One region of the Streptomyces sp. RKND-216 genome, then DNA from elsewhere that is predicted to be linked to it. Evidence: riboswitches for the same ligand, from Rfam matches in the RefSeq annotation. Region 1 holds a riboswitch; each other region holds the start of a gene.
The links. Region 1 has a riboswitch for cobalamin ahead of cobN (cobaltochelatase subunit CobN). Riboswitches for the same ligand answer to the same signal wherever they lie in the genome.
Positions count from the first base shown of each region.

Region 1 (9,425 bases):
GTAGACGCCGGTGCGGCTCCCCGCGAGATCGCCGGCGCACTGGCCTGCGTCCTCCAGCGCCTCCCAGGACGTCATGAGCAACAGGCGTGCCTGCGGGTCGAGTTCGGCGGCCTCGGTGGGGGACATGCCGAAGAACTCGGCGTCGAAGTCGCCGGCCCCTTCGACGTAGCCCGCCCGGCGGGCGGCGAGGGTACCGGGCTCGGACCCGGCGGAGTAGAGGGCTTCGACGTCGTAGCGTTCCGCCGGGGTCTCGCTCGTCGCGTCGATACCGGCCTCGAGTAGTTCCCACAACCGATCGGCGTCCGCCGCACCGGGGAACCGGCAGGCCAGGCCGATGACAGCCACGGAGCGCTCATCGACATCTCCTGCGGACCTGCCACCCATCGGAACTCTCCTTCACTGCGTTGTGTGCTTGTTTCTTGACCGGCCGTCGACAAGCGAACCCGCCAATGATCAATGACGGAAGCGCATACGTGAACCCGGAGGACGCGAGCTGAACCACACACTCCGGTTTTACCCGGGGGGCCGATTGTCCTACGCAAGGACGAATCAGGCCCATCGGCATGAAGCCAACTGGCGCAAAGTCACCGGGTGTCGGTTAAACACGCAGGACTGTGGACAGCCTGAGAGATTGACCACACGGCAACTGATACCGGCATGTGCCTGCGGCAGCAGTCACCGCTTGTCCCCGATGTTGCCCGGGGGGCGGTGCGGAAGACGATATTCTGGTTTCATGGGCGGCCATGGACCCCCTGACGCCCGATCAGCCTGATGACGCCGAGCGGCGTCGGCGACGCCTGCAGCGCCTCGGCCTCAACGCACCGGACCCCGAAGCCGAATTCGACCGCACGGCGCGGATCGCCGCAAGCCTGACCCAGGCTCCGCTCGCCATGGTCAACTTCATCAACGACAAGCAGCAGATGTTCCGCGGCATGTACGCCCCGCGGTCCGGAGACGACGACGGCCAGGAGCGTCGCGCCGTCTCCTTCGACCTCAGCGACATCCCGGACATCCCCCGCTCCGCCCCCACCGACTACGGCTTCTGCCCGCACGTCGTCGCACAGGGCGCGCAGCTCGCCCTCGACGACGTCTTCGACTACCCCCGCTTCAAGGGCAACCCGCTGGTCAACGAGATGGGCGTGCGGGCCTACCTCGGTACGCCGCTGCGCGACCACACCGGCGTCATCCTGGGCACGGTGTGCGTCGCCGACATGCGGCCCCGCGAGTGGGACCGCGGCGTGAAGGAGAGCATGCAGCAGCTCGCCGAGACGCTGCTGTCGGAGTTCCGCCTGCGCGACAGCCTGCTCACCCAGCAGGAGGAGATGTTCGCCGTCTTCGACGGCGCCCCCTGGCCCATCATGCTCACCGAGGGCCCCAAGCACGTGCTGCGCTACGCCAACGGCCGCCAGGGCGACGCGTTCGGCCGCGTCCAGCGCCTCAGCGAGGGCCGTACGGTGCTGCCCGGCCTGGACACGGTCGGCGTCTTCAAGGCGATGGACGACGCGTACCGCACCGGCCAGACGACCACCCTGGCGGAGGCGCGCCTCATCACGCGGGACGCCGACACCCCACAGACATACTCCTTCACCTGCACTCCGGTGCGCCTCTCCCCGAACGCCCCGGTCAGCGGCATCCTCACGGTCGCGATGAACGTCACCTCGCGCCCGGCGACGGAGGACCCGCAGCAGGTGGCCGCCGAGTTCACGCAGCAGCTCGCGCAGTTCGGAACCGGCGACGGGTGGACGCAGCAGCACGGCGGCCCCAGCGGCATGTACCTCCGGTAAGGCGGTCCTCGGGTGCGGGGCTTCGCCCCGCACTCCGTCAGGCACGGCCGCGTGCCCGGCGCGGAACCGTTCGTCCGCGCCGGGCGGGTGCGGCTGGCGGTGCGGCTGGATCAGTCGGCATCGCCCTCGAGGTCGCCCTCGGCCTCCAGCAGCACCTCACGGAGCGCCGCGACCGCGGCGGGGTCCGGCTTCTCCCACATGCCGCGCGACTCGGCCTCCAGCAGGCGCTCGGCGATGCCGTGCAGCGCCCACGGGTTGGCATGCTGGAGGAACTCCCGGTTCTCCGGGTCCAGTACGTAGGTTTCGGCCAGCTTGTCGTACATCCAGTCGGCGACCACGCCCGTGGTGGCGTCGTAGCCGAAGAGGTAGTCGACCGTGGCGGCCAGTTCGAAGGCCCCCTTGTACCCGTGGCGGCGCATGGCCGCGATCCAGCGGGGGTTGACCACGCGGGCGCGGAAGACCCGTGAGGTCTCCTCCACCAGGGTGCGGGTGCGTACGGTCTCGGGACGCGTGGAGTCCCCGATGTACGCCTCCGGCGCGCTGCCGCGCAGCGCGCGCACGGTGGCCACCATGCCGCCGTGGTATTGGAAGTAGTCGTCCGAGTCGGCGATGTCGTGCTCGCGGGTGTCGGTGTTCTTCGCCGCCACCGCGATGCGCCGGTAGGCGCTCTCCATCGCCTCCCGGGCCGGCGCTCCGTCCAGCCCGCGGCCGTAGGCGTATCCGCCCCACACCGTGTAGACCTCGGCCAGATCGGCATCGGTGCGCCAGTCGCGGGAGTCGATCAGCTGGAGCAGGCCGGCGCCGTACGTACCCGGTCGTGAGCCGAAGATGCGCGTGGTGGCTCGGCGTTCGTCGCCGTGCTCGGCGGTCTCGGCACGGGTGTGCGCGCGGACGTGGTTGTCCTGGTCCGGCTCGTCGAGGGAAGCGGCGAGCCGGACGGCATCGTCCAGCAGGCCGACGGTGTGCGGGAACGCGTCCCGGAAGAAGCCCGAGATGCGCAGCGTCACGTCGATGCGCGGGCGCCCCAGCTCCTCCAGGGGCACCGGTTCCAGGCCGGTGACGCGGCGGGACGCGTCGTCCCACACGGGCCGTACACCCAGCAGCGCGAGCGCCTCGGCCACGTCGTCCCCAGCAGTGCGCATCGCGCTGGTGCCCCACAGCGACAGGCCGACCGAGGCCGGCCACGCGCCGTTGTCGGTGCGGTAGCGCTCCAGCAGCGAGTCCGCGAGCGCCTGCCCCGTCTCCCACGCGAGGCGCGAGGGCACGGCCTTGGGGTCCACGGAGTAGAAGTTGCGGCCGGTGGGCAGCACGTTGACCAGCCCGCGCAGCGGTGAGCCGGACGGCCCGGCCGGCACGAACCCGCCGGCCAGCGCGTGCACCGCGTGATCGATCTCGTCCGTCGTGGCGGCCAGCCTGGGCACCACCTCGCGGGCGGCGAACTCCAGGATGCGGGCCACCTGATCGGTCTCCCCCGCGGCCGCCCCGGAGACCGCGGACGGCTCCCAGCCTGCGTCCTCCATGGCCTGCACCAGCGCCCGCGCCCGCTCCTCCGCCGCGTCGGCGGCCGTACGGGTCGCCGCGGCCTCGTCCAGTCCGAGTGCTTCGCGCAGGCCGGGGAGAGCGGAGGTGCCGCCCCAGATCTGACGGGCCCGCAGCACCGCCAGCACCAGGTTGACGCGCTCCGGGCCGGTCGGGGCGCCGCCCAGGACGTGCAGGCCGTCGCGGATCTGCGCGTCCTTCACCTCGCACAGCCAGCCGTCCACGTGCAGCAGGAAGTCGTCGAAGCCGTCGTCGTCCGGACGGTCCGCCATCCCGAGGTCGTGGTCGAGCTTCGCGGCCTGGATCAGCGTCCAGATCTGGGCGCGGATGGCGGGCAGTTTGGCCGGATCCATCGCGGAGATCTGCGCGTACTCGTCGAGGAGCTGCTCCAGGCGCGCGATGTCGCCGTAGGAGTCGGCACGGGCCATCGGCGGCACCAGGTGGTCGATCAACGTGGCGTGCACCCGGCGTTTGGCCTGCGTGCCCTCGCCCGGGTCGTTGACCAGGAACGGGTACACCAGCGGCAGGTCGCCCAGCGCCGCGTCGGGCGCGCAGCCCGCAGACAGGCCGGCATTCTTGCCGGGCAGCCATTCCAGGTTGCCGTGCTTGCCGAGGTGGATCATCGCGTCCGCACCGAAACCCCCCTCCCCGTCCGGGGCGGCGATCCAGCGGTACGCGGCCAGGTAGTGGTGCGACGGGGGCAGGTCGGGGTCGTGGTAGATCGCGACCGGGTTCTCCCCGAAGCCGCGCGGCGGCTGGATCAGCACCAGCAGGTTCCCGAACCGCAGCGCGGCCAGCACGATGTCGCCCTCGTCGTTGCGGCTGCGATCGACGAACATCTCCCCCGGCGGCGGCCCCCAGTGCTCCTCCACGGCCTCCCGCAGCGCCGGATCCAGCTCGGCGAACCAGCGCCGGTAGTCGGCCGCCGGAATGCGCACCGGGCTGCGGGCCAACTGCTCCTCGGTCAGCCAGTCCTGATCGTGGCCGCCCGCGTCGATCAGGGCGCGGATCAGCTCGTCGCCGTCTCCGGATGCCAGGCCCGGGACCTCGGCGTCACCGAAGTCGTAGCCCTCGGCGCGCATCCGGCGCAGCAGCGCCACGGCGCTGGCGGGCGTGTCCAGGCCGACCGCGTTGCCGATCCGGGAGTGCTTCGTCGGGTACGCGGACAGCACCAGGGCGATCCGCTTGTCCGCGGGCGGCACGTGGCGCAGGCGGGCGTGCCGGAGGGCGATCCCCGCGACGCGGGCGGCCCGTTCACGGTCGGGCACGTAGGCGGGCAGGCCGTCCGGGTCGATCTCCTTGAAGGAGAACGGCACGGTGATCAGCCGCCCGTCGAACTCCGGGACGGCGATCTGGCCGGCCGCGTCGAGCGGGGACACGCCCTCGTCGTTCTCCTCCCACGCGGCACGCGAACCCGTCAGGCACAGCGCCTGGAGGATCGGCACGTCCAGCGAGGTGAGCGCGCCCGCGTCCCAGGACTCGTCGTCGCCGCCCGCCGACGCCTCGGCGGGGCGGGTGCCGCCCGCTGCCAGCACGGTGGTGACGATCGCGTCGGCCGCGCGCAGTGCGTCGATCAGCTCCGGCTCGGGAGCGCGCAGGGACGCCACGTACAGGGGCAGCGCGCGGGCGCCCGCCTCCTCCAGCGCAGCGCACAGCGCCTCCACGAAGGCGGTGTTGCCGCTCATGTGGTGCGCCCGGTAGTAGAGGACGGCGACCGTGGGGGCGCCGTCGGCGGGTGCGGGGGCCGAGCGGTCCAGCGGGCCCCAGGTCGGCGCGGCGGCGGGCGGCTCGAAGCCGTGTCCGGTGAGCAGCACCGTGTCGGACAGGAACCGCGCGAGCTGCTCGAGGTTGCCGGGGCCGCCGTGCGCGAGGTAGCGGTGCGCCTCGGCGGCGATCCCGACGGGCACCGTCGACGCCGCCATCAGCTGGGCGTCCGGGGCTTGTTCACCGGTCAGCACCGCCACCGGCCGGTCCCCGGCGAGCAGTGCGTCCAGCCCGTCCTCCCAGGCTCGCAGCCCACCCAGCAGTCGCACGACGACCAGGCCGGTGCCGTCCAGGAGCCCTGGCAGGTCGTCCAGGTCGAGGCGGGAGGGGTTGGCGAAGCGGTAGCGCACGGGACCGCCGGCCGCGCGGGCGCTGAGCAGGTCGGTGTCGGACGTCGACAGCAGCAGGACGGCGGGGGAGCCGGACGGGTCGGAGGAGTCGGCGGATTCGGGTGCGGATCCGGGGGAGTCTGCGGGCTGCGGGTCTCGTTCCGCGGGCGAAAGCGGCATGCGACGTGAAGCCTTCCTCGGGGTGTCCACGCCCCGGGCGGTGTCGGACGGCGGGAGTTCCTGGCTCGTCCGGTTCCTCTTCACCGGACTCACAGTGGCGGGACCGCGCCGGAATCGCACCGGGCTTCCTCCCCTGTCGCCGTCTACGGCGATGACGGGCATACGACCCGCCGGCCAGCATCGTAGGCGCAACGCGGGTGCTCCGGGCCGTGATCCGGGGCATACGGTCCGGGCGCCTTCCGTCTGTATGCTCGCCGCGATGCCGACGCCCCGTGGCCGCACCTCAGCGAGCCCTGCCCCCGTGACGGCCCCCGTCCGGGGCCGCGACGACGCCTGCCCGGGCGCGCTGCGGCTGCACGCCGCGGACGACGGCGCCCTGGCACGAGTACGGGTGCCCGGCGGTGCGCTCACCGCCGCGCAGGCACACCTGCTCGCCGACACGGCGGACCGCCTCGGCGACGGCGCCCTCCACCTCACCTCGCGTGGCAACGTCCAACTCCGCGGACTCGCCGCCGACTGCGGCGCCGAACTCGCCGCCCGGCTGCGGGAGGCGGGGCTGCTGCCCTCCACCACGCACGAACGGGTGCGCAACGTGGTGGCCACCCCGCTGTCCGGCCTGGACGCCCGCGGGCACGCCGACGTCCAGCCGTGGGTCCGGCAGTTGGACCGCCTGCTGTGCGCCGACCCGGGGGCCACCGGTCTTTCCGGTCGCTTCCTCTTCGCCTTCGACGACGGCCGCGGCGACGTCGCGGCTCTGGGCGCCGACGTGACGGTGACGGCGGCGACGCCCGCGCCGGGTGCCGACGGCACGGCGGACGGGCCCGGCACGGCCGTGGTCCGGGTCGGCATCTCCGGCGCGGAGGTCACCATCCCGGCGGCGGACGCCCCCGGCGTCGCGCTGCACGCCGCACAGACCTTCCTCACCCTCGGCACCGGCGCGTGGCGCGTTGCCGACGCCCCGCACACGGCTGCCGCCGTCACCGAGGCGCTGCGGCGCACCCGCGTCAAACGGCCGTCCCCCGAACCGAGCGCGGGCCCCGCCACCGGTGAGGGGTACGACACCGGCGCCCCACGCGTACGCGACGCCGCCGGGGCAGACCGCGCAGCCCCGGGCGCGCACGTCGAAGGGGCGGGGCCCGCACCCGGAGTGGTCGTGGCGCCCGGCGGCGTGCACGCCTCCCTGTGCGTGACCGCGCCGCTGGGAACCCTCACGTCCGCGCAGGCGCGCCTGCTCGCCGGCCTGGCGCTCACCCGGGGCACCGGCGCACTCCGCGTCACCCCCTGGCGCGGCGTCGTCGTGCCGGGGCTCGCGTCGGTGGCGGCGCCCTCCGCGCTCGCGGAGACCGGGGCGGGCGGCCTGGTCACCTCGGCCGCCTCGCCGTGGTTCGGCCTCGGTGCCTGCGCGGGACGCCCGGGCTGCGCGGCGTCGCTGTCCGACGTCCGCGCGGACGCCCTCGCCGCGGCCGCCGCCCATGACTCCCGGCCGCCGCTGCCGGTGTACCTGTCGGGCTGCACCCGCCGGTGCGGACGTCCGAAGGGCTTGCACGTGGACGCCGTCGCCACCGGCGACGGCCGCTACGAGGTGTCCGTGCCCGGCACGGACGACGCCGGGGAGTTCGCCGCCGCGCTCACCACCGCCGCGGCGGCACGCACCACCACCGCCGGCGGGTGACCGGATGAGCGGCGACCAGACGACCGGGACCACCGAGAGGGGCGGGGCCACCCCATGCACCGGACCGACGACCACCGTGACGCGGGCCACGCAGGCGCCTACGCGTACGAGAAGGACGGCGCCACCATCTACCGGCAGTCCTTCGCCACCATCCGTGCGGAGGCGGACCTCGACGGGCTTCCCCTGGACGTGGCGCAGGTCGCGGTGCGCATGATCCACGCCTGCGGCATGGTCGACCTCGTCCGCGACCTCGCCTTCTCCCCCGGCGCCGTCGCGCGGGCCCGCACGGCTCTCCGTGCCGGTGCGCCCGTGCTCTGCGACGTGCAGATGGTGGCCAGCGGTGTGACCCGCAAGCGGCTGCCCGCCGGCAACGACGTGGTGTGCACGCTGTCCGACCCGTCCGTGCCGGAGCTGGCCGCGCGGCTGGGCACCACCCGCAGCGCCGCCGCGATGGAACTGTGGGGCGATCGGCTGGACGGCGGCGTCGTCGCCGTCGGCAACGCGCCGACGGCGCTGTTCCGGCTGCTGGAGATGATCGACGCGGGCGCTCCGCGCCCCGCCGCCGTCATCGGCGTGCCGGTCGGATTCGTCGGCGCCGTCGAGTCGAAGGACGCCCTCACCGCACACCCGGCCGGCCTGGAACACCTGGTGGTACGCGGCAGGCGCGGGGGCAGCGCGCTCGCCGCGGCCGCGCTCAACGCGATCGCCAGCGAGGAAGAGTGAACGCCCCCACCCCCGCCTCCGGTTACCCCGCAACCGGTCACCCCGCCTCCGGTACGGGACGGCTCTACGGCGTCGGACTCGGCCCCGGCGACCCGTCGTTGATGACGATGCGCGCCGTCGAAGCCCTCGCAGCCGCTGACGTGGTCGCCTACCACAGCGCCCGCCACGGTCGTTCCATCGCGCGTTCCATCGCCGCGCAGCACATCCGGGAGGACCACGTCGAGGAGGCGCTGGTCTACCCCGTCACGACGGAAGGGACCGACCATCCCGGCGGATACCGCGGTGCCCTGGACGACTTCTACACCGAGGCCGCCGCGCGCCTCGCCGCGCACCTGGACGCGGGTCTGACGGTCGCCGTGCTCGCGGAGGGCGACCCGTTCTTCTACGGCTCCTACATGCACATGCACAAGCGGCTCGCCCACCGCTACCCGACCGAGGTCATCCCCGGCGTCACCTCGGTCAGCGCGGCGGCGGCCCGCCTGGGGACCCCGCTGGTGGAGGGCGACGAGGTGCTGACGATCCTGCCCGGCACCCTGCCGGAGGAAGAGCTGACGGCACGGCTCGCCGCCACCGACGCGGCGGCGGTGATGAAGCTCGGCCGCACCTTCCCGCACGTGCGCCGCGCGATGGAACGCTCCGGCCGGCTGGACGAGGCCCTTTACGTCGAGCGGGCGACCATGCCCGGCGAACGCACCGGGCGGCTGGCCGGCACCGACGCCGGCACGGTGCCCTACTTCTCCCTGGCCGTACTGCCCAGCCGGGTGGACGCGCCGCGGCCCGAACGCGCCGCCAAAGACGGCGAGGTGGTGGTCGTCGGCACCGGCCCGGCCGGGCCCTCATGGCTCACCCCGGAGACCCGCGGCGCCCTCGCGGCGGCCGACGACCTCGTCGGCTACACCACCTACCTGGACCGGGTACCCGTCCGGCCGGGTCAGCTCCGGCACGGATCGGACAACAAGGTGGAGGCGGAGCGCGCCGAGTTCGCCCTCGACCTGGCCCGGCGCGGGCGCCGGGTGGCGGTGGTGTCCGGCGGCGACCCGGGCGTCTTCGCCATGGCCACCGCCGTGCTGGAAGCCGCGGCGGAGGAGCCCTACCGCGACGTGCCGGTGCGGGTACTGCCGGGCCTGACTGCCGCCAACGCGGCCGCCGCGCGCGCGGGCGCGCCGCTGGGGCACGACTACGCGGCGCTCTCCCTGTCCGACCGGCTCAAGCCGTGGGAGGTCGTCGCCCGGCGGCTGCACGCCGCGGCCGCCGCCGACCTCGTGCTGGCGCTGTACAACCCTGGCTCGCGCAGCCGCACCTGGCAGGTCGGCAAGGCCCGCGAACTGCTGCTGGAGCACCGTGCACCGGACACCCCGGTGGTCGTCGCCCGCGACGTGGGCGGAGGGGGCGAACGCGTCCGCGTCGTCCGCCTCGCCGACCTCGACCCGGCCA
Region 1 covers NZ_SSBQ01000002.1:2,640,161-2,649,585, forward strand. The annotation lists gene E4198_RS11720 (type I polyketide synthase) at 1-345, opposite strand, end outside; gene E4198_RS11725 (GAF domain-containing protein) at 744-1,784, shown strand; gene cobN (cobaltochelatase subunit CobN) at 1,895-5,596, opposite strand; cobalamin riboswitch at 5,630-5,784, opposite strand; gene cobG (precorrin-3B synthase) at 5,856-7,268, shown strand; gene E4198_RS11740 (precorrin-8X methylmutase) at 7,323-7,991, shown strand; gene E4198_RS11745 (precorrin-2 C(20)-methyltransferase) at 7,988-9,425, shown strand, end outside.

Region 2 (9,425 bases), 420 kb from region 1:
GTCGAGCGCCACGTTGCCGTTGCCGATGACCACGACGCGCTCGGCGGACAAGTCGACGGCGTCCGGGGCCACGTCCGGGTGGCCGTTGTACCAGGAGACGAAGGTGGTCGCCGGGATGCTGCCGTCGAGGTCCTCGCCGGGGATGCCGACCCGGCGGTCGGCGGAGGCGCCCACGGCCCAGACGACTGCGTCGTGGTGGGCGGCGAGTTCGTCCGCGGTGACGTCCCGGCCGGCTTCCAGGCCCAGGTGCAGCCGCACGCGGGGGTGGGTGTGGAGCCGAGCGAAGGACGCGCCGATCCTGCGGGTGGAGAGGTGGTCGGGTGCCACGCCGTACCGCACGAGGCCGCCGGCCGTGGGCAGCCGGTCGATCAGCGTGACCTCGGCGGGCGTGTGCAGCAGCAGGTCCTCCGCGGCGTACATGCCCGCAGGCCCGGTGCCGACCACGGCCACCCGCAGCGGCCCGAAGTCGGACGGCAAGGTGCGGTCGAACGTCGGCCGGCCCCAGGCGTGGAAGACGGGGCCGTGGTCGGCTCTCTCGCCGGGGGAGGCGGCGCCCGCGAAGTACGCGGCGTTGATGTCGGCGTACTCCTGCTGCGCCGGAGGCAGCCGGTCCACGGGGAAGACCGCCTCCACCGGGCAGGCGTCCGCGCAGGCACCGCAGTCGATGCAGGTCCGCGGGTCGATGTGCAGCATCTCGGTGCTGCCAAAGGCCCGTTCCTGCGGCGTCGGGCGGATGCAGTTGACCGGGCAGACGGCCACGCAGGTGGCGTCGTTGCAGCAGGTCTGGGTGATCGCGTAGGCCATGGGTTTGCTCAGATGAGGTGGGCGCGCCGGTAGAAGACCAGCGCCGGCTTGGTGAGCAGACCGCAGGAGGAGAGGAACTCCATCAGGCCCGAGCAGCTGGAGCGCATCATCGCCTTGTGGTGCTCGTTTGCCTTCGCCTCGCGGACCGCCCGCTGCTCGTCGAGGCCGGCGTTCGCGTAGACCCCGGGGTGCACCATGCTGGTGACGATCACGTACGCGGCGACCGCGATGACGAAGGCGTGGATCGTGCGGCGGGTGCGGCCGGTGCGCGCGAGGTGCCGGCGGGTCTCGTCCCGGGCGAACTTCATGTGCCGGGACTCCTCGACGACGTGGATGTTGTTGATGGTGCGTACGAACGGCACGACCCGTTCGTCGCGCATCCAGTCGCGCTGCATCACGTCGAGGACCTCTTCGGCGACGAGGATCGCGGCGTACGCGGCCTCGCCGAAGGCGACGGTCTTGAAGGCGCGGCCGAGTTCGACGGCGACGCGGTGCGGGCGGTAGGCGGGGGCGCGCAGCTTCTTCGCGCCGCGGGCGAACATGAGGGAGTGGCGGCACTCGTCGGCGATCTCGGTGAGCGCCCACTGCACCGTCTCGTCCGTCGGGTCCTTGGCGTAGATGTCCCGGAGCACCATCTGCTGGAGGATCATCTCGAACCATATGCCGGTGCTGGCCACCGACGCGGCCTCCTGCCGGGTCAGCTCCTTGCGTTGCGCCTCGGTCAGTTCGTTCCAGTACGGCGTCCCGTAGAGCGTGCTCCACTCGGGGCTGGCGCCGTGGAAGTCCTCGTCGAGGGGCGTCTCCCAGTCGACCTCGGTGGCCGGGTCGTAGGAGAGCCGGGCGGAGGAGTCGAGCAGCCGCTGCGCGAGGCGGTCCTCGCGGGGCCGTGCGTCGGCTCCGTTCTCCGGCCGAACGGTGCTGCCTGCCTTGCTGGGCTCCCTGATGCGCGTCGTCGTGATCCGCCGTGGCTTGTTGACGGCCTGTATAGCAAGAACTCCCGGCGATGCCTACCCTCGAGTAAGGAACGGGCGCGGAGGGCCGTCACGCGCGCCGGGGCGTGGTGAGAGGATCGAGTGCGTGAGCGACGACGTGGAGCCCGGCCTCGTCCGGGTACGGCTCGACCTGAGCTACGACGGCAAGGACTTCTCCGGCTGGGCCCGCCAGAAGGGCGGGCAGCGCACCGTCCAGCAGGAGATCGAGGACGCGCTGCGCGTCGTGCTGCGCCTGGACGCCGCACCACCGCTCACCGTCGCGGGCCGCACCGACGCGGGCGTCCACGCCCGCGGCCAGGTCGCCCACGTCGACCTTCCCGCCCACCTCTGGGCCGAGCAGGGCGGCCAACTGCTGCGCCGCCTCGCCGGACGGCTGCCCATGGACGTCCGCGTGCACCGGGTCGCCGAGGCGCCGCCCCACTTCGACGCGCGCTTCTCCGCGATCTGGCGGCGCTACGCCTACCGCGTCTGCGACCATCCCGGGGGCGTCGACCCGCTGCGCCGCGGCCACGTGCTCTGGCACAACTGGCCCCTGGACCTCGACGCGATGAACGCCGCCGCCGACGCGCTGCTCGGCGAACACGACTTCGCCGCCTACTGCAAGAAGCGCGAGGGCGCCACCACCATCCGCACCCTACGGCGGCTGCACTGGGTCCGGCACCGCGACGGCGTCCTGGAGGCGACCGTCCTGGCGGACGCGTTCTGCCACAACATGGTCCGGTCGCTGGTCGGCGCGATGCTGTTCGTCGGCGACGGCCACCGGCCCTCCGAATGGCCCGGCAAGGTCCTTGCGGCGGGCGTCCGCGACTCCGCCGTGCACGTCGTCCGCCCGCACGGCCTCACCCTCGAGGAGGTCGGTTACCCCGCGGACGCCGACCTCGCCGCCCGCAACGCCGCCTCCCGCAACAAGCGCACGCTGCCGGGAGCCTCCGGCTGCTGCTGACCGGAGGTGTGCCGGCGAACTCCACGAGATCCACCGCCGATCCGTCGGCCGTGCGGCCCGACGGGGCCGTCCCGGCGGCTGCCAAGCCCCCCGGCGCCGGTCAGCGGAGCGGCGCCGTCGCCTCGTCCAGCCGGGCGTCGAAGCGGCGCGCGTAGGCCTGGGCGTCGTCGCTCTGCCAGTAGGGTCCGCCGTTGTACCGCGCGGCGAGCTCCTGCATCTGCGCACGTGTCATCTGCTCGGCCGGCACGTCCGCGAAGCCGCTCTCCGCCTTCATCTGCGCGAGGTACTCGGAGGCGATGAAGACGTTCTGCGCCGGGTCCTTGATCGCCTCCTCGACGCGCGCCCGCTGGTGGTCGGTGAGGTGGTGCGGGTCGTAGCCGAGGACTTCGGCGCCTCGCCGGACCTGCACGGCGAGCGGCCCCATCGACGTGTGGTCGGCCTCCCCGGTCCCGGGCACGAGCTGCCGTACCTCGTCGGCCACGTCGTCCACCACCGCCGGCGCGCCCCCGACCTCCTGCCACGCGATGCCCGCGACCATCTCGGGCGGCAGCCCGGAGTGGTGGGCGGCAGCCCTGATCAGCGCGCTGTTGGCGTCGACGTAGCCCCGGAGGGTCTCTTCCGAGTCCGAGGGCAGGAGGTAGCTGATGCCCTTCGCGTCGGGGTGTTCCGCCGCCAGTGACCGGATGCGCTCCAGCTTCTCGTTCACGACGAGCGCGTCGCTGAGGGACGGGATCGCGTCGGCCTTGACGCCGGTGCCGGGAAGTTGCGCGTGGGGGTCGTCCGCGGCCTGCCGCGTCTCCTCCCGGAGGAGGCCGAGGCTGCCCAGGATCTCGGCGGAGTCGCCGGAGCCGCCACGGAACTCGGGGAGCGAGGCGTACGCCGTCCGCAGCTCGGCGAGGCAGCGGCTTCGTGCCTCCGACTCGACGCGCTGCGCGTCCCCGTAGGCGTCGTTCGCCTGCTGGTAGTGGCGTTCGGCGTCCTCCCGGATCGCGTCGACGTCGACGCCGAACTCGCCGATCCGGTCCAGCAGACCGGAGGAGTCGCGCAGGTCCTCCCACTCCCGCATCGGGCTCTCCGCACCGGTCAGACGCGTGAGCAGAGTCGCCTCCCGTGCAACAACCTCGGCCAGCTTCCGTTCGGAGAACTCGCCGTCGTCGAAGTGGCGTTGCGCCGTCGTCACGGCCTCGGCGTAGTCGGCCAGCGCCTGCCAGGCTTTGCGGAAACCGGCGGACAGGCCGTCCACGAGCTGCTTCGCCTCGTCCAGGCGCTTCACGTACTGCTGCTGCGACGTGCTGACCCAGTCGACGCGGCCGGCCTTGAGGAAGGCGTCGTCCGTCGAGTCGGCGAGCCGGTGCAGCCGCGCGAACTCGTCGGCGTTGCGCTCGATGAGCGCCGGGTTGGCGTCGGCGAGGAACGCGACGTCGGCTCGGTGGGCCATCGCGGTCACCTGTCCTGGGGGTCGACGAGCCGCCCGGACTGCAGGACGCCGTCCAGGGCCCGCTGGGAGTCCTCGTCGGCGCGGGCGTAGGCGTGGCCCGTCGCCTCGAGCTTCGTCGCGAGGGCGGCCAGCAGCAGGACGGCGTCGGCGTACTGGTCGCGGGCGAACGTCGCGAACCGGTGCACGGACTGAGCCACCTCGGGATGCGACCGCGGCACCCGGCACATCGTCGCGTTCTCGCCGTCCATCCGTCCGGCGTGGAGCAGTCCCGCGACCTCGAGGAGCAGGTGTGAACTGCCGTCGATGGATGCGGCGCTCGCCGAGAACTCGCCCCCGTGCGTCGTCATGCGTCTCCCCGTTCCGTACCCCTGCGTGGCGCGCCGACCAGTGTAGGCAGCGGCCGAGCGGGGGACGCGCGGAAATTTCACGTACGGTCCGTTGTCACCGCATACGTCTCCGCCGGATCCTCACCTCAGCGTGCGTCGCCGGGCAGCGCCGCCGCCGATTCGGGTTCCGTGGCACGGCGGGGCGGAGTGAAGGTGTCCCGGGCATGCTGCCCACACTCCCCTCCGGGGAAGTCCGCCCCGGTTCGTCGAGGGGCGACCGCGGGAGTCTCCTGGCTCTCGGGTCACTGCTCGTCCCGGCCTTCCCGCCCGCCGGGGGCAGTGGCCTGTTCGGGATCCGCTCGCCGGTCACAGTGGCGGGACCTCGCCGGATTCACACCGGCTTCCTCGTTCCGCCGTCGCCTTGTCGCCGGACATCGTCGCACACTCGGCTGCGCGCGCCGGGGGCCTCCACGGGAGCCGGGGCGTTCAGCCGGGGGAGCGAGGAAGCCCGTGTCCGGGGCGGGTTCGCCCCTTCGGGTGGGGGGGCCGGACGAGTCAGTACGGCTGGGCGCGGTTCTCGAAGGGGGCGGCGAGGGAGGGCTTGCGGTCGGCGGGGAAGGAGACGCGGTCCGGGTCGCCGTCGGAGGTGTAGCGGGCGACGGTGCCGTCCGCGAGCTTGTCGAGCCAGGCGGCGGAGGCGAATTTCGCGTCGGGGCCGTCCGGGCCCTGGGAGCGGATGCGGGGGATCGCCGCCGGGTCGAAGTCCGAGGAGAAGGGGGACGGCGCGGGGTTGGCGCCGACCAGGTAGACTCCGGCGTGCCGGTAGTCGGTGCCGCCGGAGGAGCCCTCGACGGCGAGCCCGGCGGCGGACGGCATCGAGCCGTTGGGCAGGGCGAGGGAGTCCACGGTGACGTCGTCCGGGAGGGCGTCGGTGATGGCCTTCTGGTTGCGGGCGACGGCGCGCTGGACCTCGGAGCCGGAGACCGTGCCGAGGGTGGTGTGCCGCAGGGTGTGGTTCCCGATCTCGAAGCCGTGGTCGTGCAGCCAGCCCAGCGTGCGCTGCCCACCGGGTTCGGCGAACGGGTCGCCGTTGACGAAGAAGGTGGCGACCGGGCGGAAGTCCGGGTGCTTCTCCGCGACGTCGCGGAGGACGGCGACGGCGGTGTCCCGTTCGGGCTTCCCGGCGGCGTCGAGCGCGAGCTGGCTGACGGTGGAGTCGTCGAAGGTGAGGACGACGGGGTGGGTGCCCGCAGGGATGTCGATGCGGCCGCCGGTCAGTTCGCGGGCCGTGACCGGAACGTAGTCCTCGCGGGCGAGGCGTTCCAGCTCGGCCTCGAAGTCCTCGGGCGTGCGGTCGTAGATGCTCTGCGGATCGTCGACGATCTGGTGGTACATCAGCACCGGTACGGCGCCGAGTTCGTCAGCGTCGACGGCGGCCGGGTCGGGCGCGGAGGGGGACGGCGACGGGCTGTCCCGTTCGCCGCCGGCCGTGTCCGCCGCACCCGGCGCGCGTTCCGCTTTCCGGTCCTCCGGCTCGTCCGATGAGGTGCTCCCGGCGCATCCCGCGAGGGTCAGGAGCGCGGCCGCGGCTGCCGCCGCGCCGAGCCGGAGTGGACGAACCATGATTGGCCTCCTGCCGCGCCAGGGAAGTATGAAGAGACGACAGTGGCATTGTTGCCGGGAGTCGAGTGGTCGAATCGTCCGAGGCGGCAGCCCTGTTCAGGCTGACGTCACGTCAGACACGACCTCCCGAACGGCAGGTGATCGCGCGTGCAGACCAGTCCACCCGGAGCGGGAAGGCGCAGGAGCTTCGTCCAGGTCCTCGGCCGCCGACGTCTCGCGATCCTCGCCGTCATGCTGGTGGTGGTCGGCTGCGCGGGCCTGGCCGCCGTCGCGTTCCGGTCCGTACCGCCCCAGATACGCGTGGCGGGCCTGGAGAACGGTGGTGTGCTGAACGGCGCGGAGACGAAGAACGGCCGCCTGGAGCTGGTCGCGCGGGGCGGCACGTCGCTGGACGGCCTCACCGTCTCTCTCGACGGCGAGCCCGCGAAGACCCGTCGGGACGGCGACCGCCTGCTCGTCGAGACGCCCGGGCTGGACGACGGCGCGCACGAACTGACCGTCGCCGCCAACGGGAACCTCGGCTTCACGCAGACCACCCGGCGCTCCTTCACCGTCGACACCACCGCGCCGCGCCTGACCATCGAGAAGGCGCAGGCCGAGTCGCTGCGCGCGCCAGCGACCATCCGCGGACACGTCGAGGGCGCGCGGACGGTCACTGTCGGCGGGGCAGAGGTGAAGGTCGGCGACGACGGCGCGTTCTCCCACCGCCTCGCCGAACCCGCCCCCGAGGTCGAGGTCCGCGCGGTCGACGAGGGCGGTAACGAGACGGCCGAGAACGCCACGGTTCTGGTGCCCTACCCCGACACCCGGGCGGTGCACATCACGGCCATCGGCTGGACGTCGAAGGCCCTGCGCGATCCCATCCTGAAGATGGCCGAGGAGGGGCGGATCAACGCCGTCCAGCTCGACATCAAGGACGAGGACGGCGAGATCGGCTACGACTCGCAGGTCCCGCTGGCGCGGAAGATCGGAGCCGCCAAGGGCTACTACGACGCGAAGAAGGCCCTCCGCGAACTCCACGAGCGGGACGTGCGCGTGGTGGGCCGCATCGTCGCCTTCCGCGACCCGATCCTGGCGAGGGCGTCCTGGAGGTCCGGTGCCCGCGAGCGCGTGGTGCAGGACGCGAACGGCGCCCCGTACGGCGGTGGCGGGCACTACGGGAAGCTGTCGTTCACCAATTTCGCGAACGAGGAGGTCCGCGAGTACAACATGGACCTCGCCGTGGAGGCCGCCGAACTCGGCTTCGACGACATCCTGTACGACTACGTGCGCCGCCCCGACGGCCGGATGAGCGGCTTCACCTTCCCCGGGCTCGGCGACCGGAGGCCGACGGAGAGGATCGCCTCCTTCATGGCCGAGACCCGTGAACGGGTGCGCCCCGAGGGCGCGTTCCTCGGCGCCTGCGTCTTCGGGGTGGCGGCCACCCGCCCGACGGAGATCGCGCAGGACATCCCGGCCATGGCCGAGCACTCCGACTACATCGCGCCCATGGTCTACCCCTCGCACTGGGCGGCCGGCGAGTACGGCGTGTCCAACCCCAACGCCGACCCGTACAAGATCGTGAAGCGGTCGCTGGCGGACTTCGAGAAGCAGGCGAAGGGCAGCGGCGCCGTGATTGTGCCGTGGCTCCAGGACTTCTCGCTCGGCGTCGCCTACGGCGACGACGAGGTGGCGGCGCAGGTGAAGGCGGCCCGTGACAACGGGATGGACTCCTTCATCCTCTGGAACGCCGGAGCCCGCTACCACGCAGGGGGACTCACTCCGAGGAGGTGACGCCGGCGTCCGCACGTCCCGCACCCGAGCGCAGCCACGTGCCGAGCTGGGTGCGGGACCGGATGCCGACCTTGCGGTAGATGCGGGTCAGCGACGCCTCGATGGTCTTGACGCTCAGGAACATCCGCGCCGCCACCTCCTGGTTGGTCGCCCCCTCGCCCACCAGGGCCGCGATGCGGGCCTCGTTGTCCGTCAGCACGCGGCGCTGCGCCGGGGCACGGTCCTCGTGGGCCCCCGTGCCCTGCCGGGCGGGAGGCGTGCCCGCACCGAGCCGGTCGAGGCTGCGCCCCGCCTGCTCCGCCCACGGCCGGGCACCGCACTCGGTGAACAACTCCAGCGCCTCCGCCACGGCGGCCCGGGCGGCGGCGTGCCGGCGCCGCCGGCGGTGGACACGGGCACGTTCCAGCAGGCAGTGACCACGCTCCAGGGGCTGGCCCAGCTCCTCGAACCGCCGCGCCGCGCCCCCCAGCAGCTCCAGTGCCGTGTCCGCGTCGCCGCGCGCAGCACGGACGGCGGCCTCGGCACGGTCGAGCTGTGCGGTGACGCCCACCCCACGGGCGCGGGAGCCCACGGCCGCCCGGGCGGCGCGGATCACCTCTTCGGCCCGTTCGGTCTCGCCCAGCGCCGCCAGCCCGGACGCCAGGTCGCCGTGCCAGCGCAGCGCCAACGGCGAGCACACGCCCTGCCCCCGCTCCAGGGCCTCGATGCGCAGCAGCGTCTTCACGCCGCCCCGCACGTCGCCGCCGCGCATCCGTGCCTGGCCCAGCACATGCAGGTGGCGGCCGCGGTATATGGCGTCCCGTTCTTGCGTGGAGGCCCGCAGCCCGCTCTCCGCGTACGCCACGGCGCGTTCGATGCTGCCGCCGGCGAGTTCGGCGACGGCAGCGTCCCACCAGGCGGGCCCCGGGCTGAGCGACGCCTCCTCGGTGATCCGCACCGCGCGGTCGGCGAAGTCCAGGGCGTCCCGGCAGCGGCCCGTCCGCACCGACACCTCGGCCAGGCTGCGCAGCACCTGCACCACCTCCTCGCCCGACCCGCGCTCCACCAGCGCCAGCATGCGCAGCAGTTCCTCGCGGGCCTCGGCCAGCCGGTCCTCGAACACCGCGAAGCGGGCGGCGACGAACCGGGGGGACGCGTGCAGCCAGCCGTTCAGCGGCGGTTCGGGCAGGCGCAGCGCGCGGTCGAGCACCGCCCGGTGGTCGTCGCGGCCCGTGATCACCGACACGGTCGCCCGGACGCCGAGTGCCATCGCCTCGGTGGTGGTGTCGCCCGCGGCGCGGGCGTGCTCGGCCGCGGCGTCGGCCTCCCGCCCGCTGCGTTCGGGGCGGCCGTCGACCAGCGCCGACCAGGAGATCCGCAGCCGCAGCGGGCCCATCAGCGCGGGGTCCCCGTCGGCGTCCAGCAGCGCGGCGGCGAACACCTCGTCCATCTCGGACAGCCCCTGCCCGGACAGGTCCAGCAGCGCGATCCGCACCCGGGTGCGCTGTGCCCGCGAGGCGTCCGCGGCGAGCACGGCGTCGGCGGCG
Region 2 covers NZ_SSBQ01000002.1:2,221,979-2,231,403, reverse strand. The annotation lists gene E4198_RS09715 (FAD-dependent oxidoreductase) at 1-804, opposite strand, end outside; gene E4198_RS09710 (diiron oxygenase) at 813-1,748, opposite strand; gene truA (tRNA pseudouridine(38-40) synthase TruA) at 1,882-2,739, shown strand; gene E4198_RS09700 (lytic transglycosylase domain-containing protein) at 2,840-4,177, opposite strand; gene E4198_RS09695 (hypothetical protein) at 4,183-4,524, opposite strand; cobalamin riboswitch at 4,787-4,913, opposite strand; gene E4198_RS09690 (polysaccharide deacetylase family protein) at 5,059-6,126, opposite strand; gene E4198_RS09685 (putative glycoside hydrolase) at 6,274-7,899, shown strand; gene E4198_RS09680 (LuxR family transcriptional regulator) at 7,883-9,425, opposite strand, start outside.
Region 2: linked by a shared signal. The riboswitch ahead of E4198_RS09695 (hypothetical protein) and the one ahead of cobN (cobaltochelatase subunit CobN) in region 1 are both predicted to bind cobalamin.

Region 3 (9,425 bases), 1.9 Mb from region 1:
CGTAGTAGCCGACGACCACGGCCATCAGCACGAGGTACCCGCCCACGGCCGTCCCCGCCACCCGCCGCACCAGTCCCGGCCATCCGGTGGGCGTGGCCGGACGCCTGCGCGCCGGGAGGTCCCGGCCCTCCCTCCGGGCGAGGCGCAGCCCGACGGCCAGGCACCCCATCACCAGCAGGTAACCCGTCGCCATCACGGCGAAGTTGAGCCACGGGGGCGGCATGCGCGGGGCTCCTCTACGACGGGTCCCGCAGCAGGAAGTGCCAGCCGCGCACGAACGTGTGCCAGCCGAACCAGAGCCACAGCGCGAACAGCGCCCACCGTCCGGCGGGATGGCGCATCACCGCGCCCAGGGTCTCGCTGAGGGTGGGGAAGCCGTCGCCGATCCGCATCAGCGCGAGCCCCTCCCACGCGAACAGCGCCCCGAACAGCACAGCCCACACCACATACCCCACGACCGGATGCTCCACCTGTCGTCGCCTCCCGTCTCGCCCGTGCGCCGTACGGCCGTTGCGCACGCCGCCCCGGTTCACGCGGCCCTGCGCGGTGGACCGCCGCACCCCGCCGTTCGTGCCGGAGAGCATAGTGTCACCGCATGTCCGCTTCGTCGTCTTCCCGGTGCGTCGCGAGGGCGGAGGGCCGCCCCGGCGGAGGCGCTCCGGGCTGGACGACGACAGGGCCGCCGCGTAACCCGCGGCGGCCCTGCTCGTTGACGTACACGCAGCTCGGAAGCCGACGGCTTCGTCGCTGCCGGTGGGGCGGGTGGGACTCGAACCCACGGCCGACGGATTATGAGTCCGCTGCTCTAACCGGCTGAGCTACCGCCCCTCACGGCGCGCCACACACGTCCGTGCGCGCCGTCTGCCGCAGCATAGCTGCTCATACGATCTCTCGCCCGTGACGGGTGCCATCGTGACGATCTCCGTACACCAGGACTCCGCGCGCCCCCCGGGCGGTTCCGCCGTACTCCGCGTGGATCTTGCGGGAGTTCCTCGTCCGCGCTCTCCGTACGCCTCCGCGCACGACGAAGGGCCCCGTCTCCGGGGCCCTTCGAGTGGCGTGCTCCCCCGACTGGATTCGAACCAGTAACCTGCCGGTTAACAGCCGGCTGCTCTGCCGATTGAGCTACAGGGGATTGCCCTCGCGGGGACTACCGCCCGGTTCCCGGGGGCGTTCCCTCGCTGCGAGCAATACATTAGCGCATGCCACGGGGTACGCCGAAATCCGTTCCGGTCCGGCCCCGCGGAGGCATCGACGAAAGGGTTGTCATGCGGTACCGAGTCAGCTTCGTCCTCGGCCTGGGTGTCGGGTTCGTCCTCGGCGCGCGGGCCGGCCGGGAGCGCTACGAGCAGCTGCGCCGGCAGGCCCAGCGGCTGGGCGAGAACCCCGCGGTGCGCAACGCCGCCGAGTCCGCGGCGACGAACGGCCGCCAGTTCGCGAGCCGGGCGTACGACACGGTGAACGAGCGGACCGGGCACCGCATGCCCGACGCGGTGAGCGACAAGGTCCACTCGCTGACCGACCGGCGCGCCGCGCAGGACGACGACTGGGGCTCCGGCAACGCCTGAGCCCATGCCGGGGAAGGCGGGCGCTCAGCCCTGGGGGAGGGCGGCGGCCCGCCGCTCGTCGAGCAGCGGCGCCATGAGATCGCCGAGGCGCCGCACCCGCCCGGGGACGTCCACCGCGGTGAACACCAGGTCGTCGGGGGAGCCCGCGGCCGCCAGCTCCTCCCAGGTGACGGGAGCGGAGACGGTCGGCTGCGGTCTGGCCCGCAGGGTGTAGGGGGCGGCGGTGGTCTTCGCCCACGAGTTCTGCGAGTGGTCGACGAAGACCTTCCCCGCCCGCAGGTGCCGGGCCATCCGGTGCAGGGCGCGCTCGGGCATCGCCCGCTCCGCCTCCTGTGCGAGCCGCTTGGCGTAGGCGGAGACCGCCGAGGAGTCCGTCGCCTCCACCGCGGCGAGCAGGTGCAGGCCCTTGGAGCCCGAGGTCTTCGCCAGCGCGGAGAAGCCGTCCGCCGCGAGTCGGTCGCGCAGCCACACGCCGACCTCCCTGCAGTCCAGGATCGTGGCCCCCTCGCCGGGGTCCAGGTCGAAGACGATCCGGTTCGCCCGCCGCTGGGCGTCGACCCGCCACTGGTGAGTGTGCAGCTCCAGCGCGGCCAGGTTCGCCGCCCACACCAGCGTCGCCAGGTCCTCGATCACCACCTGGGTCTCCCGCTTCTCGCCCGTGCGCATCACCACCGCCGTCCTCACCCAGTCGGGGGTGCCGGGCGGCACGTTCTTGGCGAAGAACGCGGCCGCGTCCACGCCGTCCGGGAAGCGCAGGAAGGACACCGCCCGCCCCTTCAGGTGGGGGAGGACGGCGTCGGCGACGGACACGTAGTAGTGGATCGCCTCACCCTTGGTGAACGCGGCCGCCGGATACAGCACCTTGTCCAGGTTGCTGAGGGAGAGGCGGTGGCCGTCGATCTCCGTGATGGGCATACTCGAAAGAATCCCACAGAAGGGACAAATCGATGCGTTCCATCTGGAAGGGGGCCATCTCCTTCGGCTTGGTCTCCATCCCGATCAAGGTGGTCTCCGCCACCGAGAGCCACGGCGTCTCCTTCCGTCAGATCCACACCACCGACGGCGGCCGCATCCGCTACCGCAAGGTGTGCGAGCTGGACGGCGAGGAGGTGCCGAGCGAGGAGATCGGCAAGGCGTACGAGACCGTCGACGGCAGCCACGTCGAGATCACCGACGACGACCTCGCCGCCCTGCCGCTGCCCACGGCCAAGACCGTGGAGATCCTCGGATTCCTCCCGGCCGAGGACATCGACCCCATCCGGCTGGACCGCTCGTACTTCCTCACCGGCGACGGGCAGAGCGCCGCCAAGCCGTACGTACTGCTGCGCGAGGCGCTTGCCCGCTCCGGCCGGGTCGCCGTCGCGAAGCTGGCGCTGCGCAACCGGGAGAGTCTCGGCATGCTCCGCGTCTACCAGGACACCCTCACCCTGCACACCATGCTCTGGCCGGACGAGGTCCGCTCCGCCGACGGGATGGCGCCCGGCGAGAACGTCAGCGTCCGCGACCAGGAGCTGGACCTGGCCGACGCGCTGATGGAGACCCTCGGCGAGCTGGACCTGGACGAGCTGCACGACGAGTACCGCGAGGCGCTCGAGGCGATGGTCGACGCGAAGGAGGCGGGCGAGCCGCTGCCCGTCGGCGCACCGGCACCCCGCGAGGGCAAGGTCGTCGACCTGATGTCCGTGCTGGAGAACTCGGTGCAGGCCGCCCGGCAGTCGCGTGGCGAGGACGACGGCGAAGCCGAGGTGCACCAGCTCCCGCGGAAGAAGACGGCGTCCCAGAAGGCCGCGAAGAAGGCCCCCGCCAAGAAGAGCGCGGCGAGCAGGAAGAGCACGGCGGCCGAGAAGTCCGCGGCGAAGAAGACCGCCAAGAAGACGACCGCGAAGACGACGGCGAAGACGACGGCGAAGAAGACCGCCAAGAAGACCACCGCGACGAAGCGCAGCCCCCGCAAGTCCGCGTGACGGGGTCAGGCCCCCCGGGCAGGGGGGCCGGGGCAGGCGGAGGCCGACCACGCTGCGGTCTCCTCCGGGGTGCGGGGGCCGGCCGTGCCGTCGGCGAGCAGGCCGTGGGCGCGCAGCGCGGCTGCCACGGCGGTGGCCCAGGGCAGGCGCAGCCCGGCCGACGCCGGCAGGTCCGGGTCGGCGAGGAGCGTGGCCGCCGACCCGTTGCGCAGTCCGTCCGGGGTGAGCACCGCCGCGTCCTGGGCCCAGCGCAGCGCCAGGTCGACGTCGTGCGTCGCCATCACCACGGTCGTTCCGGACCGCTGGAGCCCGCCGAGGACGGCGAGCAGCCGCTCCTGCCCGTGCGGGTCGAGGCCCGCCGTGGGCTCGTCGAGGATCAGCAGTCGCGGCCGCATCGCCACCGCGCCGGCGATCGCCGCCCGCTTCCGCTGCCCGTAGGAGAGCAGGTGCGTCGGCCGGTCGTGCAGCTCCGTGATGTCCAGAGCCTCCAGTGCCTCGGCCACCCGGCGGCGCACGTCCGGCTCAGGCACGCCCAGGTTCAGCGGGCCGAACGACACGTCCTGCCCGACCGAGGCGGCGAACAGCTGATCGTCCGGGTCCTGTACGACCAGCTGGACCGCCGCACGCAGCCGGGTGAGGCCGCGGCGGTCGTACGCGACCTCTTCGCCCTCCAGCAGCAGCCGCCCGGAGGTGGGCCGCAGACCGCCGGAGAGGACGCGGAGCAGCGTGGTCTTGCCGCTCCCGTTGCGGCCCAGGACGGCCAGCGAGCGGCCGGCCGGCACGGCGAAGTCGAGACCGTGCAGCACCGGCGGACCGTCCTCGTAGCGGAAACCGGCGCTCTCCAGGGTGACGAGCGGTGGGTGCGGCGACGTCGGTGTCACCAGGGGAACCTCCTCAGCGTGAGGGTGAGGACGGCCAGGCCAGCGAGCAGCAGCGCCGTGGCCGTCAGGAAGCGGGGCGAGAGCCGGGCCGGCGGCACGAGCACCCGCAGGGTCCCGTCGTAGCCCCGCCCGGCCAGCCCGGTGTGGAGCCGCTGCGCCCGTTCGAAGGCGCGGACGAACGCGGTCGAGGCGAGTCCCGCGAGGGACCGCCAGGCCGCTGCCCGCGTGGTGTGGCCCAGACGGGCGGCCTGGGCCTGACGGACCCGCCGCACGGAGTCGAGCAGCAGGAAACTCATTCGGTACATGACCAGCGCCACGTCGACCACGGCGGGCGGCACCCCGGCCCGTACCAGGCGCGGCACCACGTCCGAGACGGGCGTGGTGAAAGCGAACAGCAGCAGGCCGAGGGAGGCCGCCGAAGTACGGGCCAGCAGCTCACCCGCACGGACGGCCCCGTCCGGGGCGAGCGACAGCCACGGCACCGGCCCGCCTCCGGCGCCGCCCAGCTGGAACAGCAGCGGAACGGCGCCGGTCACGCAGAAGCCCAGCGGCACCCGGAAGGCCCGCCACAGCGCGCGCCCGGCGACGCCGGCCGGGCCCAGCAGCACGGCCAGGGTCGCCGCCGCGACCAGGGGCGCGCCCGGCCAGGGCGGCAGGCTGATCGCCAGCACCGTGAGTCCGAGGCCGAGCAGCGCCTTCTCCAGGGGATGGCGGTGGCGCCAGCGGCTGCTGTGCGCCGCCGCGTCGATGGGCAGCACCGTCGGTCAGGCCGAGGCGGGCGTGTCGCGGCCGCCGTCCGCCCCCTCCTCCGTGGGCGGGCCCGACGGGTCCGGAGCACCCGCCGGGCTCCCAGCGGACCGCGCCTCGCCCTGGCGGCGGCGGCGCAGCCCGAAGTAGTAGGCCAGCACGCCCGCGCCGAGCGCCGCCTGCAGCGCGAAGAGCGCCGACTCCACCTCGCCGGACGGCGGTTCGTACAGGGGGGAGGCCCACGGATCGTAGTCCGGGGCGTTCTCCGTGATCGCCGTCTCCGCCTGCGCGTCGGCGCCCGCGAACGGCTCCTCCTTGTGGTCGCCGAGACCGAGGACCAGCGGCAGCACCGCGAGCGCCGCGACGACCACGACGAGCAGCAGGTTGATCCGTGTGTCGCGCTTCATCGGGCCGTCTCCTCCTGCTCGGACTCGGTACGGGCGGCGGCGACCCGCTCGGCGAGCTCCGTCAGCACCCCGAGGCGCCGCAGCTCACCCGTGCTGGACCGCGTCAGCAGACGCATCACCAGCACGGTCAGCAGGCCCTCGCTCACCGCCAGCGGGATCTGGGTGAGCGCGAAGATCCCGCCGAACTTCGCCAGCGCGCCGACGAACCCCGACGCCGGGTCCGGGAAGGACAGTGCGAGCTGGACACTGGTGACGCAGTACGTGCTCAGGTCGGCGACGAAGGCGCCGCAGAACACCGCGGCCATCAGCGGCCCACCGCTCCGCCGCAGCAGCCGGTAGACGCCGTACCCGGCCCAGGGCCCCACGATCGCCATCGAGAACGCGTTGGCGCCCAGCGTGGTCAGGCCGCCGTGCGCCAGCAGCAACGCCTGGAAGAGGAGGGTGAGGGTGCCCAGCACCGCCATGATCGGCGGCCGGAACAGAATGGCCCCCAGGCCGGTGCCCGTGGGGTGCGAGCAACTTCCCGTCACGGAAGGGATTTTGAGGGCGGACAGGACGAAGGTGAAGGCGCCGGAGGCGCCGAGCAGCAGGGTGGACTCCGGGTGTTCTCGGACCTCGCGGGTCAGTTTGCGGACGCCGTGGACGACGAACGGAGCGGCGGCGGCGCTCCAGGCGACCGCGTGCCACGGGGGCAGATACCCCTCGGCTATGTGCATGTCGGGTGAGACCTCTCCAGCACCTCGTGGATGGACGACGCGCCTCGGCCGGTCTCCTGGCTGACGGGTCATGCCGCCCGGTCTCCGCCTTCCCGGCCCGCGCGGTCTCCCGCGGCGCGCCAGTGGCTTCCCTTGACGGGGGAGGAGCCGGACTTCCCGATCACAGTGGCGAGGGCCGCACCGGTTCCGCACCGGTTTCCCGAACACCAAGGCCCTGCGACAGTAGACCGCCGCACTTCACCGCCACAACCATCACCGGTCCGACGGACCGCGGTTCCGGGTGAACGTTCGTCACACCGCGCGCCCCGCGTCGCCGGCCGGGGGTCACCCGGCTCCGGGCCGACCCCCGGGCGGGAGGAACGGCACCGAGTTGACGTACCGGCGGTGCGGGGCCAGAGAACGGCGGAGCAGGTCGTGTTCGGCCACGTGCGCGGTGCGGGCCTGGTGGCCGGCGAGGTCGAACGAGGCCAGCGGCAGCCACCGGCGCGTCGGCCGCACCCAGCACGATCAGCACCAGCGCGGCCAGGATCGCCACCATGCCGCGCCGCTCCCGCCCGCTCGGCTGCTCCCCGAGGCAGAGAGCGGACAGCAGAAGCAAGCATCACCAGCCCGGTGACGAACAGGCCCTGCGCAGCGACCAGCGGCAGTGTCCGCCAGACGACGAGCTGTGCGCCGAAGCCGAGCAGCAGGGCCGCGGCTCCCACCAGCCACAGCGGGCTGCGCAGCAGATGGACCAGGAGAGCGGCGGGGCGGGTGGCGGACAGCGCCCGTTTCTCCACCACGAAACCGACGCTGAACAGCAGGTTGGCCAGCAGCGCCGCCGCGACACCCCAGAGCATCAGCCGCTTCCCTCCGCTTCGTGCCCCGTGCCGTCCGCGTCCTCGTCCGGGCGGGGCAGTCTGCGCGCGTGCACCAGCAGGATCGAGGCGAGCGACGGCGCCCGGCAGGCGAGGCGGTCCAGCGGACGCGGCGGGCGCGGCACGCCGTGGTACGGCGCGCCGGCGACCTCCAGCACCTCGAAGCCCGCTGCGGGCAGCATCGAGCGCAGCGCCCGGGCCGTGTGGAGCCGGAGGTGCCCCATCCCCTGGGCGCCGGGCCGTCCGTGGATGCCCCGCAGGCTCACCTCGGAGAACACCGGCTGCACCCCGGCCAGCAGAAGGCCGCGGTTGTACCAGGCCGCCAGGTTGGGTGTGGACAGCAGCAGGTGGCCGCCCGGCCGCAGGACGCGGTGCAGTCCGTCCAGGGCCGCGTCCGGGCCGACCAGGTGCTCGATGACCTCGCTGAACAACACGGCGTCCGCGACCCCGTCTGCGAACGGCAGGCCAGGACCGGTGAGTTCGCCGCGTACAGCGGTCAGGTGATGGGCCGCGCGGCGCAGCGCGTCCTGCGACCAGTCGACACCGACGACCCGGTGCGGTGCCAGCAGCGGACCGGCGACGGCCGCGGCCCAACCGTCTCCGCAGCCGACGTCGAGCACGGTCTGCGGCACCGGGCCGAGCGCCCGCGCCAGGAGGTGTGCCTGCCGGTGTGACGACCGGTGTCCACGACCCCTTGGTCCGAGCGATCGTCATCGAGGGGCCCGGCGCGCATCGGCTGGTGACCGGGTCGGCTGCGGCGCCGGGCCCCGGGGAGGTTCGCGTGGCCGAGCACGCCGCCGGCTGCTGCGCGGAGGAACTCGCCTTGTACGACGGCACGAAGCCGCGGGAGTTATGCCGCTACCCGGTGACCCCGGGGCACGAGTGGTCGGGTGTGGTGGACGCCGAGGGGGAGGGGGCGCCCCCGCGCCGGCCTCCGGACGGCTCGCCCCCGCACTGTTGACCAGCCGCCGCCTGCCACTGACCAGATTCCCCCGAAGCGATGGGCCTGCTCGCCACCGTTTCCGACGTCCCGACTGGCAAAGGGCTGCTGCGTACGGCCGGCTGACGAACCGTCGGTCGACGGGCATCGAGCCGACGTTCTCGAGCGCGTCATGCGAACCCGTGGATCGGAGACGTCGCGGCGCGGCGTGGACGGGCGGCGCCACCCACCCGTCCACTCCTGCCGAGCGGACGACCGTCGGGTCTGCCGTCCGCCGTCTGCCGTCAGTCGACGGTCAGGGTGACCTCTATGTTGCCGCGTGTCGCGTTGGAGTACGGGCAGACCTGGTGCGCCTTCTCCAGCAGCTGCGTGGCAGTCGCGGCGTCCACCAGAGGAATGCTGGCGCGCAGGGCGACGCTGAGGCCGAAGCCGCCCTCCGGCGTCTTGCCCATGCCGACCTCTGCGGTGACCGTGGAGCCGGTGATGTCGGCCTTCTCCTGGCGGGCGACGACGCCGAGGGCGCTCTGGAAGCAGGCGCTATAGCCGGCGGCGAACAGCTGCTCCGGGTTGGTGCCCTCACCGCTGCCGCCCAGTTCCTTCGGCGGGTTGACGACCACGTCGAGCTTGCCGTCGTCGGATGCGACCCGGCCGTCGCGGCCGTTGCGGGCGGTGGCCACCGCGGTGTACTGGACGTCGAGGGATGGGATGGACATGAAGATCCTCTCGTTCCTTGTCCGACCGGGAGGCTCGCGCCCACGACCTCTGCGGTCCGGTCCGAGCCTAGAGGATGCGGGCGCAGGCAGGGCGGGGAGCCTCGTGGGGTCGGATGATCGGGTGTTGGTTCGGGTCGCTGCCGTCAGTCGGCGAGGCGGACGACCATCTTTCCGGTGTTCTCGCCCTTGAGCATGCCGAGGAAGGCGTCCAGGGCGTTGTCGATGCCGTCCACGACGGTCTCCCGGTAGGTGAGGTCACCGGAGCGGATCCAGCCGGAGACCTCCGAGACGAACTGCGGCTGCAGCGATGCGTGGTCGCTGACGAGCATGCCCTGCATCCGGATCCGCTTGCCGATGAGCAGGGCGAGATTGTGCGGCGCGGCGGGTGGCTCCGTGGCGTTGTACTGCGCGATCATGCCGCACACCGTGACGCGGCCGTGCACGTTCATCGCACCGAGAGCGGCCTCCAGATGGTCGCCGCCGACGTTGTCGAAGTAGACGTCGATCCCCTCCGGGGCGGCGGCTCGGAGCTGCTCGGCGACCGGACCCGATTTGTAGTTGAAGGCCGCGTCGAAGCCGTACTCCTCGGTCAGCAACCGCACCTTCTCGTCCGAGCCCGCACTGCCGATCAC
Region 3 covers NZ_SSBQ01000002.1:4,507,570-4,516,994, forward strand. The annotation lists gene E4198_RS19585 (DUF6256 family protein) at 1-223, opposite strand, end outside; gene E4198_RS19590 (DUF6186 family protein) at 237-584, opposite strand; tRNA gene E4198_RS19595 (tRNA-Ile) at 755-828, opposite strand; tRNA gene E4198_RS19600 (tRNA-Asn) at 1,063-1,135, opposite strand; gene E4198_RS19605 (YtxH domain-containing protein) at 1,269-1,568, shown strand; gene ligD (non-homologous end-joining DNA ligase) at 1,593-2,483, opposite strand; gene E4198_RS19615 (Ku protein) at 2,516-3,532, shown strand; gene E4198_RS19620 (ATP-binding cassette domain-containing protein) at 3,538-4,413, opposite strand; gene cbiQ (cobalt ECF transporter T component CbiQ) at 4,410-5,171, opposite strand; gene E4198_RS19630 (energy-coupling factor ABC transporter substrate-binding protein) at 5,178-5,567, opposite strand; gene E4198_RS19635 (energy-coupling factor ABC transporter permease) at 5,564-6,283, opposite strand; cobalamin riboswitch at 6,312-6,509, opposite strand; partial or broken gene E4198_RS19640 (FkbM family methyltransferase) at 6,608-6,769, opposite strand; partial or broken gene E4198_RS25590 (hypothetical protein) at 6,783-7,122, opposite strand; partial or broken gene E4198_RS19645 (methyltransferase domain-containing protein) at 7,122-7,814, opposite strand; gene E4198_RS25045 (alcohol dehydrogenase catalytic domain-containing protein) at 7,880-8,101, shown strand; gene E4198_RS19655 (organic hydroperoxide resistance protein) at 8,365-8,793, opposite strand; gene E4198_RS19660 (NADP-dependent oxidoreductase) at 8,937-9,425, opposite strand, start outside.
Region 3: linked by a shared signal. The riboswitch ahead of E4198_RS19635 (energy-coupling factor ABC transporter permease) and the one ahead of cobN (cobaltochelatase subunit CobN) in region 1 are both predicted to bind cobalamin.